Regions from separate parts of the Brevibacillus antibioticus genome, predicted to be linked through region 1. Evidence: predicted binding sites of a transcription regulator. Region 1 holds the regulator's gene; each other region holds the start of a gene.
The links. Region 1 encodes LexA, which represses DNA repair genes until DNA is damaged. Its sites were predicted from a motif close to CGAACATATGTTCG; they were not measured.
Positions count from the first base shown of each region.

Region 2: ruvC (crossover junction endodeoxyribonuclease RuvC) is a predicted target of LexA. The motif match lies at 2,096-2,109, and genes of this name have one in related genera.
Region 3: uvrB (excinuclease ABC subunit UvrB) is a predicted target of LexA. The motif match lies at 2,170-2,183, and genes of this name have one in related genera.

Region 1 covers NZ_SZNK01000001.1:1,403,550-1,407,815, reverse strand. The annotation lists gene E8L90_RS06810 (HelD family protein) at 1-194, opposite strand, end outside; gene crcB (fluoride efflux transporter CrcB) at 233-598, opposite strand; gene E8L90_RS06800 (DUF896 domain-containing protein) at 695-892, opposite strand; gene E8L90_RS06795 (LysM peptidoglycan-binding domain-containing protein) at 969-1,304, opposite strand; gene lexA (transcriptional repressor LexA) at 1,467-2,090, shown strand; gene E8L90_RS06785 (DUF456 domain-containing protein) at 2,140-2,625, opposite strand; gene E8L90_RS06780 (DUF4269 domain-containing protein) at 2,734-3,309, shown strand; gene E8L90_RS06775 (GNAT family N-acetyltransferase) at 3,373-4,263, opposite strand.
Region 2 covers NZ_SZNK01000001.1:2,912,508-2,916,773, forward strand. The annotation lists gene ruvB (Holliday junction branch migration DNA helicase RuvB) at 1-917, opposite strand, end outside; gene ruvA (Holliday junction branch migration protein RuvA) at 922-1,539, opposite strand; gene ruvC (crossover junction endodeoxyribonuclease RuvC) at 1,536-2,036, opposite strand; gene E8L90_RS13620 (hypothetical protein) at 2,187-2,378, opposite strand; gene E8L90_RS13625 (hypothetical protein) at 2,511-3,596, shown strand; gene E8L90_RS13630 (BofC C-terminal domain-containing protein) at 3,683-4,255, opposite strand.
Region 3 covers NZ_SZNK01000001.1:5,466,991-5,471,256, reverse strand. The annotation lists gene uvrA (excinuclease ABC subunit UvrA) at 1-99, opposite strand, end outside; gene uvrB (excinuclease ABC subunit UvrB) at 115-2,091, opposite strand; gene E8L90_RS26380 (flagellar hook assembly protein FlgD) at 2,272-3,204, shown strand; gene E8L90_RS26375 (hypothetical protein) at 3,269-4,266, opposite strand, start outside.

The DNA.
Region 1 (4,266 bases):
TAAGGCTTCTCTCGCCCCTGATCTTCAAGATAGGTCAAATCCTTTGCCTTTTTATAGTTAACGACCTGTTTCACATAGTCATCTGTTGCCTCGCGAATCTCATTGCGAAGCTGCTCCATTTCTTCGTCGATCGCTGAAATGGTTTCATCCAGTTTTTTTTGTTCCAATTCATAATCACGATGCTGTGTACTCATCTTCATTCCCCCTCACATGTATCGTGTCATTGCAAGTATCAGGACCATTGCCTAGCCAGCCAAATTCCAACCGCACAAGAAAGTAAACCGACTCCCAAACTGAGAAGAGCGTACAAAGTGCCACGTAACAAGTGGCCTTCTCCCCAAAAAGAGACCACTTCCAAGGAGAAGCTAGAGAAAGTCGTAAATCCTCCCATGACACCCGTTGCAAATAAGAGATAGAGTGTCGGAGATAAAAAGCCACGTTCTTTCCCCAGCACGAACAAGATGCCGATGATCAAAGATCCACAAACATTGGCGATCCAGGTTCCCCACGGCCATCCCGGCTGATTCGCGAGCAAAGACAATACGTAGCGCAAAAGTGAGCCAACTGCTCCTCCAACCGCCACAGCTATCCACGCCATTGCTTTCCCTCCCTGGTTATCAGAGCGTTATGTATGTCACAGAAAAAGACACCCTAGCGTCAAGCGAGGATGTCTGTCGTATCAGTAATTGTTATCTTACTGTTTTGGCTTATTTTCTTCAAGGTCTTCCACATAACGGATGGAATCCAAATTTGCTCTCAACGAAAGCTTAACGGCGTCAATGTACTTTTGGCGCAATGCTTTTTGTTCGAGCTTTTCCTCTTCGGTCAAACCTTCTTCGCGAGATTTTTTGACCAATTCGTTAATGCGTTTAATTTCTGCGTCAGATACCACTGCTGGTTCCTCCCACTCTGTAGTAGTGCCGCTTCATTATACCACATTCGAATGATCCCGCAAGACAACCGAGCACTTACGGCATATCAGGCATGATCAGAGTCTGACCCGGGTAAATCCTGTTGCTATCCAAACCGTTTGCTTCCTTGATTTCTATGATATAGTCACGAACATCTATATGCTGATCTGAGTGGCGAACAGCTAACGACCATAGGCTATCACCGGTTTGTACGATTACTTCTAACCCTTGTGGCTCCTCCATTGGCGAAGAAGCAAACACCAGTTCGGTCAGCAGATAAAAAAAGAGAGTAAATGTAATTAGAAACAAGAGAGCTTGACCTCTCGTGATACCAAAACGAACACGACGTTCTTCTTTTTTCTCGAAACGATTACGTACAGTCGATGAATTCATAATAATGGCCCCCTTGCAAACATACGTTCTGATCTCTTGTAACCTCATGATAAATGAGAACATACGTTCATGTCAACGAATAATCGAACTTATGTTTGTCGAACGCAAGCTCCCATGGTATAATACTGGAAAATATGTTCGAGAAATCAGAGGTGTCTTTTTATGTCAAAATTATCGAGTAGACAACAAGCCATCATCGAGTTCATACGAAAGGAAGTTCGCGATAAAGGGTATCCGCCTTCCGTACGTGAAATTGGAGAGGCTGTCGGACTAGCTTCCAGCTCAACGGTACATGGTCATTTAGCACGTTTGGAGAAAAAAGGCCTCATTCGTCGAGATCCTACCAAACCTCGCGCTATCGAATTGCTATCAGATGAAGATCGTTTTCAAGACAATTTTGAAGACTCTGTCGTCCGTGTGCCAGTAATCGGTAAAGTAACCGCTGGACAACCGATTACTGCCATTGAGGATGTAGAAGAATACTTCCCGCTTCCAGACAATATCGTGACTTCTGACAAGGTTTACATGCTGCGCGTCTCCGGGAACAGTATGATTGATGCTGGAATTCTCGACGGAGACTACGTCATTGTTCGCCAACAGCATGTAGCGGACAATGGTGACATTGTCGTAGCCATGACGGAAGAAGACGAAGCCACCGTCAAAAGATTTTTCAAAGAGAAGAACCACTTCCGTCTCCAACCGGAAAATGCCACAATGGAACCGATCATTCTGGAGCAAGTCACCATTCTCGGTAAAGTCATCGGTGTCTATCGCCTCATTCATTAGTTCCACGTAAAAAAGGACAGCCTCGGCTGTCCTTTGCGTTTTCTATATGTTATCTAGCGACAAAAAACCAGATGATCATCGTAACTTGCAAGATAACTTTTACGACCGCGCTGCCCAAAAATCCGATCAGTGAGCCTACCCCCGCTTTCAATGCTCGCTCCATCGACTGCTTCTGTACCATCAACTCTACGAGAACGACGAATACGAACGGCAAGATCAGCATACCAAACGGTGGAAAAACGAAAATCCCGAGGAAAATTCCGACCGCAGCAGCAATGGATGACCATTTGGATCCCCCATACTTTTTCACGAAGTACATGTTCGTCAGCAAGTCAGCACCATAAAGCAGAATACTTAGAACGACCATTCCCCACCAAAAGGAGGCCGGCAATCCCGCTCCTGGATCTGCAATGAAAAAGTGATAGAGCAAAAAGCCCGCCCACAGCAAAATCGTATCCGGTAAAACGGGCAAAAAAATTCCTGCGATGCTTAGTAAGAACAATAACACAACCACGACCCACAAAAGTATTTCCATTCACTACACTCCCTTCCTTTAGGTATACGAGTGATTGCCGATTTCGTTGCGTACTTATTCACTTTTGTCTAAACTATTTTAAAAGAAAGTAGACATGGAGGTAGTCTCATGAGAAATTGGCATGATCTCTCTTACTTGAGCAGAGGAACGATGCGCCAAAAAGCCGCATGGGAAGCGATTCAACAGACGCACATCATGGAAGTACTATCCGATTACCGTCCTGTGCTGGCCGGAACCATCCCATTGGACATTGATGTTGTGCAAAGCGATCTGGATATTATTTGCGAGAGTCATGACCTGGAACAGTTTGAGCAGGCTGTTCGTACAGCATTTGGCGGCTTGCCCGGATTTGAAGTGACACAGCTAGATGTAAAAAGTATTCCCACATGCGTTATCTCGTTTTTCACAGCTGACTTTTGGTTTGAATTGTTTGCTCAACCGGTTGCTGTCGAAAAGCAAAATGCCTATCGTCATATGGACATCGAGGCACGATTGTTAGACATAGCGGGCTTGGATGCCTACCAACATATCAGGGATCTGAAGCAAAACGGCATCAAGACAGAGCCAGCATTTGCCAGGTACTTTCAAATTCCGGGTGATGATCCATATGAGGCCTTGTTGCAATTGGAGCCGTTAACCGAACAGGAATTACGACAAAGAGTTCAGCTCCTGCGAAAGGATTGATCTTCAGAGAACATGGTTTTGATTATGTTTTATGTTGTCCCTAACAACAAAAAAACGGACTTTTTATGCGTGAGAAGTTAGCGGGAAACGAAAATGTTCTATCTCCATTTTGAACGAGGGACGAACAAATAAGACATCGTCCGTCGTTGTCATCAAAGCAGATTGGATCTTCTCATTCTCACTATCCGGCATAAAGTGAAAATGAATGATTGCTGTCTCATCTGTTACCAAATGAGAAATAACCGCTTCTATATCAACTGGCTTTTTACTTACCAAATCAAATACATGAAGTTGGTCTTCCGCCCGTTCAAATAATACGATCACATCCTGCTCTTCGACGTAATAGATCGCATCCCGAAAAACAAGCAGAAAGTAAAACATCACCAGTTGCTCACTATTCTTGACGCCCAATCGCGATGATACGGGGATTCGCTTGGCGACAAATTCCTTCATGACGAGATAATCGGCCTCGCTATCAACTTCCAGCTTGCGCAAAACCGCTTTTTGTTCCACTTGTTTTTTCAAATCGGATGCCAATAAGCAAAAACTACTTTCCTGTATTCTCTCAAATCCAAACTTCGGATAAAAATCGAGCACGGTATCATTGGCATACAAATAAATAAAATCGTATTCCTTCTCATATCTTTGAATAATATGGTTCATCAGCTTTGCTGCCAATCCTTGATTGCGATAAGCTGGATGAGTCATGACCGTTCCTACCTGGAGCGCCTCGTAGTCCTTACCATTGATGTTCACGATCATCTTACTAACGGAAGCGTTGGCAATAACCTGTTCCCCATCCAAATAGGAATAGCAAACATAGTTGTCATTCCAAAAGCCCTTGTTATACCATTCTTTAAAATCGAGCTGAAAGATCTGTTTGGCGAGCTCATTAAAGCTTTCCTTGTATGTTTCGATATGCTTGTAGTCACTAATCAATCGATATTCACCCATGTA
Region 2 (4,266 bases), 1.5 Mb from region 1:
ATCTGCATGAGGTATGGCTCGCAAACATCTTCCACCGTTTGTGACTCTTCTCCGATTGTTGCTGCGATCGTATCCAGTCCAACCGGTCCACCGTCAAAACGATCAATAATCGCCAGCAATAGTTTGTGGTCGATATGATCGAGACCGCAAGCATCCACTTGCAATCTTTCCAGCGCTTCTTTGGCAATCTCTGTCGTAATGACACCTTCGCCTTTTACCTGGGCAAAATCGCGAACCCGCTTCAGCAAACGATTTGCCACCCGGGGTGTTCCACGTGAACGTCTGGCAATCTCTTCTGCTCCGCCTTCGCGAATGACGACCTGCAGGATGTCGGCTGCACGCGAAACGATAAAGGTCAGTTCCGGGACTGTATAAAACTCCAGGCGATTTACAACTCCAAAGCGATCTCGAAGCGGCGCGGAAAGCATTCCAGCCCGCGTCGTAGCCCCCACCAGTGTAAATGGTGGCAAATCCAAACGGACACTGCGAGCGCTTGGCCCTTTACCGATTATGATGTCCAGCGCAAAATCCTCCATTGCTGGATACAAAACTTCCTCGACACTACGGTTGAGCCTGTGAATCTCGTCAATAAACAGGACATCGCCTTCTTGGAGATTGGTCAAAATCGCTGCCAAATCACCGGGACGCTCAATCGCCGGACCAGACGTCGTTCGGATATTCACACCCAGCTCATTTGCAATAATTTGCGACAGCGTCGTCTTCCCCAGACCAGGCGGACCGTACAGCAGTACGTGGTCCAACGACTCTTTCCGCATTTTGGCTGCTTCAATAAAGATTTTCAAGTTTTCCTTCACATGCTGCTGGCCGATGTATTCGTTTAAATAGCGAGGACGGAGGCTCAACTCCGCCGCATCTTCTTCCCAATTCATATGCGTCGTGATGATCCGAGAATCCAAAATCCTACCCCCTCATGAGCAACGCAAGCCCTTGTTTGATGAGCTTTTCTACACCATCGCCCTCTTTTGATTTCTCAGACAGCGTGTTTCTGATTTTTTGCAGTTCACCATCAGAGTAACCCAGTGCAGTCAACGCATCGAGTGCTTCGTTCAGTGCAGACACAGCTTTCTCGCCTGCTGTCAAATCACCCGCTGCAACAGTCAAAATCGCAGATGGGGTGTACCCTACCAATTTATCCTTCAAATCGAGAATAATGCGCTGGGCCGTCTTTTTCCCAATCCCCGGAAATTTCGTCAAATAGGTAACATTCTCCTGTTGAACCGCCATCACCAGCTGCTCAGGCGTCGCCGCAGCCAGAATAGCCAATCCGCCCTTTGGACCAATTCCGCTAACATCAAGCAGCTTGCGGAACAAATCGCGTTCATCACGGGTAGCGAAGCCATACAGCAGGATGGCATCTTCGCGCACATGGTGATGGGTAAACAATTTGGTTTTGTTGCCTTCATACCGAACGAATTGGTACGGGTTTGGGCAAAACAGTCGATAACCAATCCCGCCCGTTTCGATGACTATGTATTCCGAATCGAGATAACTAAGTGTACCTTCTACAAAATCAATCATTTCTGAACCCCTTCCGAAATGGAAATGAACGCGCGAAACTGTGCGTGCGTAATGGCAATGCCCAATGCGTCCGCCACGTCGTCAGGCTTTGGTACTTCTTTTAACCGCAATAGGAGCTTCGTCATTTCCTGTATTTGCTTCTTCTCTGCTCCCCCGTACCCAGTCACGGCTTGCTTGACCTGCATCGGGGTATATTCATAGACCGGCACACCAGCCAGCTCTGCTGCAAGTATAATAACCCCTCGCGCTTGACCAACTGTAAAGGCTGTCGTCACGTTTTTATTAAAGAAAAGCTTTTCGACGGACATTTCATCAGGACGATATGTTTCCAGAAGGCTCTGCATTGCCTCAAAAATCTGTTTCAATCTAAGCGGTACTGGCAATCCTGCTTCTGTCTGAATGCTTCCATATTGGACGGGACGCAATTGGCTGCCCTCTTTATCCACAACCCCGAAGCCAACAATCGCAATGCCAGGGTCAATTCCTAAAATGCGCATAGTCCACTCTCCGTGAGCAAAGATTCTACTCTCTACTGTAACACAAAGCACCCAAAAAGCGAACGTGTATTTCCATTTTATATCGAAGTTCACCACCTTATAAAAAAAACCCGCTCCCTATAAAAGGAACGGGTTATACGGCGTCGTCTATTAGTGTTTGTTCATTCCGAGTGAATCCGACACATCATGCTGCAAGTGGGCATATTCGTCTACGCCACTCTGCATGTGCTCTTTGATCTTGTTGATCTGTTGGTAATTGAGCTTGTTGTGCCCCTGGTTCAACTGGACGTACAAACGCTGATGGAACTGGTCTTTGTAGCTACCTCTAGGCATGGTAGACATGGTCTAAAGACTCCTCCTTCGATCACCGTATGAAATCAGTATGGCGTAAGCGCAATGGCGTTATGATACCAAGATTTACGTCACATGACCCAGATATCTAATTGAAATGATAAGCAGTGGAGGTGTTGGTTATTGCGAAGCAAAGTCCTTATTTTTTGTATATGCCTTTTCGTAATCGCATTGGCAATGCCACACTCTGCATTTGCTGAGGTCAAGAGTGACATCACGGTCACCGTTTCGGTGTCACCCGTGTCCTCCTTCCAAACGACCATGGCCTTCCGTGATCAAAAGCAATTTACGAAGCGGCTATTGGGCTCTACTACCCAAGTCGCCTCCTACAACCCGCACTGGATACGAGCTACACTGACCATAAAAAAACGAACGTATGTATATGATCACGATGGCCAGCTTTATGAAAAAGAAATGCCTCGCCGTTATGTGTTGGCAAACGATGCTCGCCAGCGGATCGAAGAAATGGTCAAGTCTGTAGAGGCTGTCCATTTTGCACAAGCCCTACCCTGGGAACAGGTGAAAAAAACGTTGAAACGGATGGAATTCGGTACCGTGATTGATTTAGAGACTGGACAACGTTTTGATGTGCAGCGTAGAGCAGGTAGTCGCCATGCCGATGTTCAACCGTTGACGCGCAAGGATACACAGATCATGAAGAACATTTATCAAGGGAAATGGTCGTGGAAGCGCAGAGCCATTCTGGTAGAGGTAGACGGTACTTATTTTGCAGCATCCATGCACGGAATGCCTCATGGCGCTGGTGCGATTAAAGGAAATGAATTCCCGGGGCATTTTTGTATCCACTTTTTTGGCAGCTCCACCCATCGACGCACAGAGCCTGATCCTAGTCACAGTATGATGATTCTCAAAGCCTCTGGAGCACTGGCGACTACAATGAAAGGGGCTTCTCCTGAAGAGCTGGTCGGCTATTTCCTCACGGCTCTGCATGAGCACGACACTCATGCGATGCGAATGACAACGGACGGATTCTCACTTCCAGAAGGGCTGTCTTCGATTGAATCTGTACGAACGTCAGAAATCGTCATCCCGTCAGACGAACGTGGCCCCCTTTTGATAGAAGTTCCTGTTCGGCTCACGTATACCGCTGAGGAAGGCGTAAATTTTCGAAGGACATGGAAGTTTCTTTTGCGCCGCGAAGTCCCGGGGGAACGCTGGCAAATCATTGCGGTTGAACTGAATCCATAGCAATGGAAACAAAAATCCCTTTCCTGTCCAATACGTGCTTGTTACACGAAAGGCTCGAAAGGGATTGCTTTTAGGTCTACCCGTATTCATTGTCCGCTCCATTGGTATTCGCCATAGGTGGACAATACACTGTTATACTCTGCCAAATTCCGAATGCGAATCCCCCGTTTCAGATTCTCCCATTCCTCTTTTGGCAGACTCGCTTCCATTTTTGCAGTATCGATTCGATAAAAGGTTTGCACGACATCTTGTTCAGCAGGCAGACCATGAAACAGGGCAAGCATTCCGTCCGCTGCTATTCCGATATGTCCATTCTCCTTGCACACTGGCGCTATATCCTGCTCTCGCTTCATCAAGATCATCTTCACAGGCTCAGCTTGTACAATTTCCCATCCATTGTAATCGCCCATGACGTCTGCCAGTTGATTGGTACGAACTGATACATGTTCTTCATCTCGCACCCCACATAAATAATGGCGTGCTAAAACCAACTCGTACGACGCACCCGCGACTACATTTGCTTCACCTGTATGGTTCAGTAAGCGCGCAAGACCTGAATCGTTTCCCTCCTTACTCACTAACAGGATACCAACTACGACGCCTGTGGCTAATGCTACACCCCACGTCGCGTAAACCATCCATCTTTTCTTCTCAGTCACATAGAACCCCT
Region 3 (4,266 bases), 4.1 Mb from region 1:
ACCCGTCAGAACGACGAATTTGTCCCTCGGAATGACTACATCAACATTTTTCAAATTGTGGGCACGTGCACCCTTTACGACAATATGTTCTAATGGCATGAAAAAAACCTCTCCTTAGAGTTCCGCCTTCAGCTCAAGAATCAAATCACGCAATTCGGCCGCGCGCTCGAACATGAGGTTGCGTGCCGCTTCCTTCATTTCTTCTTCCATCCGTTCTATGACAGCCACGCGATCCTTCTTCGGCATTTTTTTGAAATCTGCATGTGGCAAGTAATCTGCTTTTTCCTCCGCTACCTTGGTCGCCTCGATTACTTCGCGGACGGACTTTTTCACGGTTTGTGGTGTAATGCCGTGCTCTTCATTGTACGCCATCTGAATGGAACGCCGACGCTCTGTCTCTCGAATCGCAGAGGCCATCGAATCTGTCATTTTGTCCGCGTACATGATCACGCGTCCCTCTGCGTTCCGCGCAGCCCGACCGATCGTCTGAATCAACGAGCGCTCATTGCGTAAGAAGCCTTCCTTGTCTGCATCCAAAATCGTCACAAGCGATACTTCCGGCAAGTCTAGACCTTCCCGCAAGAGATTGATCCCGACCAGCACGTCAAACTCACCCAAGCGCAATGAACGTAAAATCTGCATCCGCTCCATCGTTTTAATATCCGAGTGAAGATAGCGGACCTTGATTCCGATTTCTTTCAGATAGTCCGTCAAATCCTCAGACATTTTCTTCGTCAGAGTCGTGACGAGAACCCGCTCATTTTTCGCAATCGTGGCTTGAATTTCCCCAATCAAATCGTCAATCTGTCCTTTGATCGGACGTACTGTAACTGTTGGGTCAATCAAGCCTGTCGGACGAATCACCTGCTGCACCATTTCTGGACTGTGCTCCAGCTCATAAGGACCAGGCGTAGCTGAAATGTAGATCGCTTGTTTCAGCTTTCCTTCAAACTCCTCGAACTTGAGTGGACGGTTATCGCGTGCAGAAGGCAGACGGAATCCGTGATCGACCAGTACATCCTTCCGTGCGCGGTCACCGTTATACATCCCTCGAACCTGCGGCAAGGTCATATGCGACTCATCCATCATGACGATAAAATCTTCTGGGAAGTAATCCAGCAAGGTATACGGAGCATGCCCGGCAGGCAGTCCTGTCAGATGGCGTGAGTAGTTTTCGATCCCGGAGCAAAAGCCCATCTCCATCATCATCTCAATATCGTACCGTGTACGTTGCTCCAGTCGCTGTGCTTCCAAGAGCTTGCCCGCATCACGGAATTCTTTCAATCTTTCTTCCAGCTCGGCCTCGATGCTTTGGACAGCCAGCTTCATTTTCTCCTCGCGCGTCACGTAGTGGGAGGCAGGGAAGATCGCAATGTGATCACGCTGTCCCAAAATCTCGCCAGTCAGTACGTCAATCGAAGTAATCCGCTCAATTTCATCTCCGAAAAATTCTACGCGAATCGCCTGCTCACTCTGTGAGGCAGGAAAAATCTCCACCACGTCACCCCGCACGCGGAACGTACCACGTGTAAAGTTGATGTCGTTGCGTGTGTACTGGATATCCACCAGACGATGTAAAATCTCGTCTCGTCCTTTTTCCATGCCAACACGCAAAGACAAGAGCAGTTCACGGTACTCTTCTGGTGAACCTAATCCGTAAATGCAGGAGACGGAGGCGACGATGATCACATCTCGGCGTTCAAACAGCGCACTGGTAGCCGAGTGACGGAGCTTGTCGATCTCTTCGTTGATGCTCGAGTCTTTTTCAATAAACGTATCCGATTGGGGAATGTATGCTTCAGGTTGATAGTAATCGTAGTAGCTGACGAAGTATTCCACCGCGTTGTTCGGGAAAAACTCCTTAAACTCTGCACATAGCTGAGCTGCCAGAGTTTTGTTGTGGGCCATCACGAGTGTCGGTCTGTTCACCTGAGCAATTACCTGGGCAGCCGTATAAGTCTTTCCCGTTCCCGTCGCCCCCAGCAATGTCTGGTGTCTCTTGCCAGCCTGTAACCCTGCCACCAGTTCGGCAATGGCGGTCGGCTGGTCACCGGACGGTTGAAACTCCGATACCAATTCAAAACGCTCCATTCCCTCGTTCATCTCCTCATAGCATGACTGTTTCTACTTCCATTATAACACAATTCCGGCTAGTTTAAGCCCAAAATTCGAACAAACGTTTGTCTTCATCTTTCCACCGATTTTTCCGATATATGATGAAGGAAGTACAAACATACACAGATAGACTCGCCACCTTCAGGGAGGATTGACATGTCAGATAACGGAACAACCGTCAAAAATAACCCTTATATACAACCGCATATGAGCTATAAAGGCAAAAAAGAATTCTCCACCGAGCTCGACCAAAACGCCTTTATGAAGCTCATGCTGGAGCAGTTAAAGCATCAGGACCCTATGTCCCCCATGGACAACTCTCAGTTCATCCAGCAAACAAGTATGCTGACCATGGTAGAAAAAATTACAAAAATGACCACGCTGATGGAGCAATCGAACAACAGCATGGTCACTTTGGATAAGTATGAAAAGCTGGTAGGTCGTACAGCTTCGTATTCCCTCACTACAAAAGACGAGATGACCGGAGAAACGAAGACGGAGAAGAAAGAAGGCGTACTTGATGCCGTCTACATGGATCAAGGCAAAATCTACTTCCGTATCGCAGGCGAATCGACACCGATTCCGCTGGCAGACGTCTCTGGACTGGAATCGCAAGGTCTGGCGGGTAATACGCTCGATAACAGCGTGAAGTACATGGAAATGATCGGTCGTGAGATTTCCTATAAAGTAACAAAGGAAGTCGACCGGGATGGCAATCCAGCTACCACAAATGACATTTCCAAGGTTGATGAAATCTTGAATGGCGTCATCACTGGCTTTACCACCAAAAACGGTACCGCACAGTTCCAACTGGATAATGGATCAACCGTAAAAGCCGAAGAAATCGTAGGCATGACGGTGAAACCTGAAAACAGAACAATGGGCAACTCCCTTGCCTACGCGCAAATGATCGGTTACAACATCACGTACAATCAGTCTCAGACAAATCCGGACGGCACCACTGCCAATACGCCTCTTACCGGAGTGGTCAAAGCTGTCAGCATGAAAAACGGAGTAGTCGAATTCGTCCTCCAGGATGATAAAAAAGTTGGTCTCAATCAAATCACAGGATTCGAAGCAACTGCCTAAAATCCTATACAAAAAGCCGCACATCTTCGAAATCGGAGAAGGCGGCTTTTTCTTATGCAGGGTCCTATTCGTTTACGATCACTTTTCCGGTTATCGCATCCACATAAAACGTATCATCTACTTTAAATTCTCCCCCGCAGAAGCAATGCGAGCGAGTTTGGCGAAACGAAAGGTCATAGCCGAGCTTCCAGGTAATTGTGTCTTTCTTATAATCTGGCTGGTGAATGTAGGTCAACTCAAGTGGATAGGATTGCAGTAGACGGTTCATGGCCACTTGTTCTTTAAGGGCTTGCGAACGGGCCGGGTATTTGATACTAGCCGGTTTGTTTATGCTCACTTGCTCCCATGTACCTGTCCATGAATCGATTCGAATCGTATACATCCCGTTCTCCACACTCTGATTGGTCCCATAAACCGAAATACCGTTCACAAGGGGATCAGCTATGATCGAGATGTACCTTTCATCTCCATTCTCCGTTACTTGGATCTGATTGCTTCCAGATGGAGTCAGTCTATTTAATAGCTTTTCCGCTTGCATCCGCTCCCGCTTCTTATCTGTTTTCACGTTAGACCATTGCGGATTGTTCACCTTTGTGGAGAATTCAAGCAGTTCACCAGTTTTTGCATCTGTCACGAGGAGATGATGCTGCTCGCCGTTACTACTTCCCTCAGGAAAGGTAGCCATTCGAGATATCTTGTCAGCATCGGGAACCCCTTCACCAAAATTTCCCCATATGAAATAACGAAGGGCTGGCCTATCATCGTAACTCGCCTCGTAGATGGACAGCGGTAGCTTTTCTGTTTCGATTTTAAACAACATGCGTAACATATCACGCGCTTGCGTCTCTGTTTGCGCTACCCACGTCTCACCTGTTCCAGTCACATTGATAGTCTGAGACGGAGTGGTTGTCGCTCGGGAATTCGGTGTTACCAATCGTTTGCCACTGAAGGCATCCAATGCACTACCTGTATGTTGTTGCGTTATGACTCCATTTTTCAGGACATAAGCGAGCTTTGCTTCTACCTGATCGCTCTGATTATAAATGGGCAATAAATAAACAA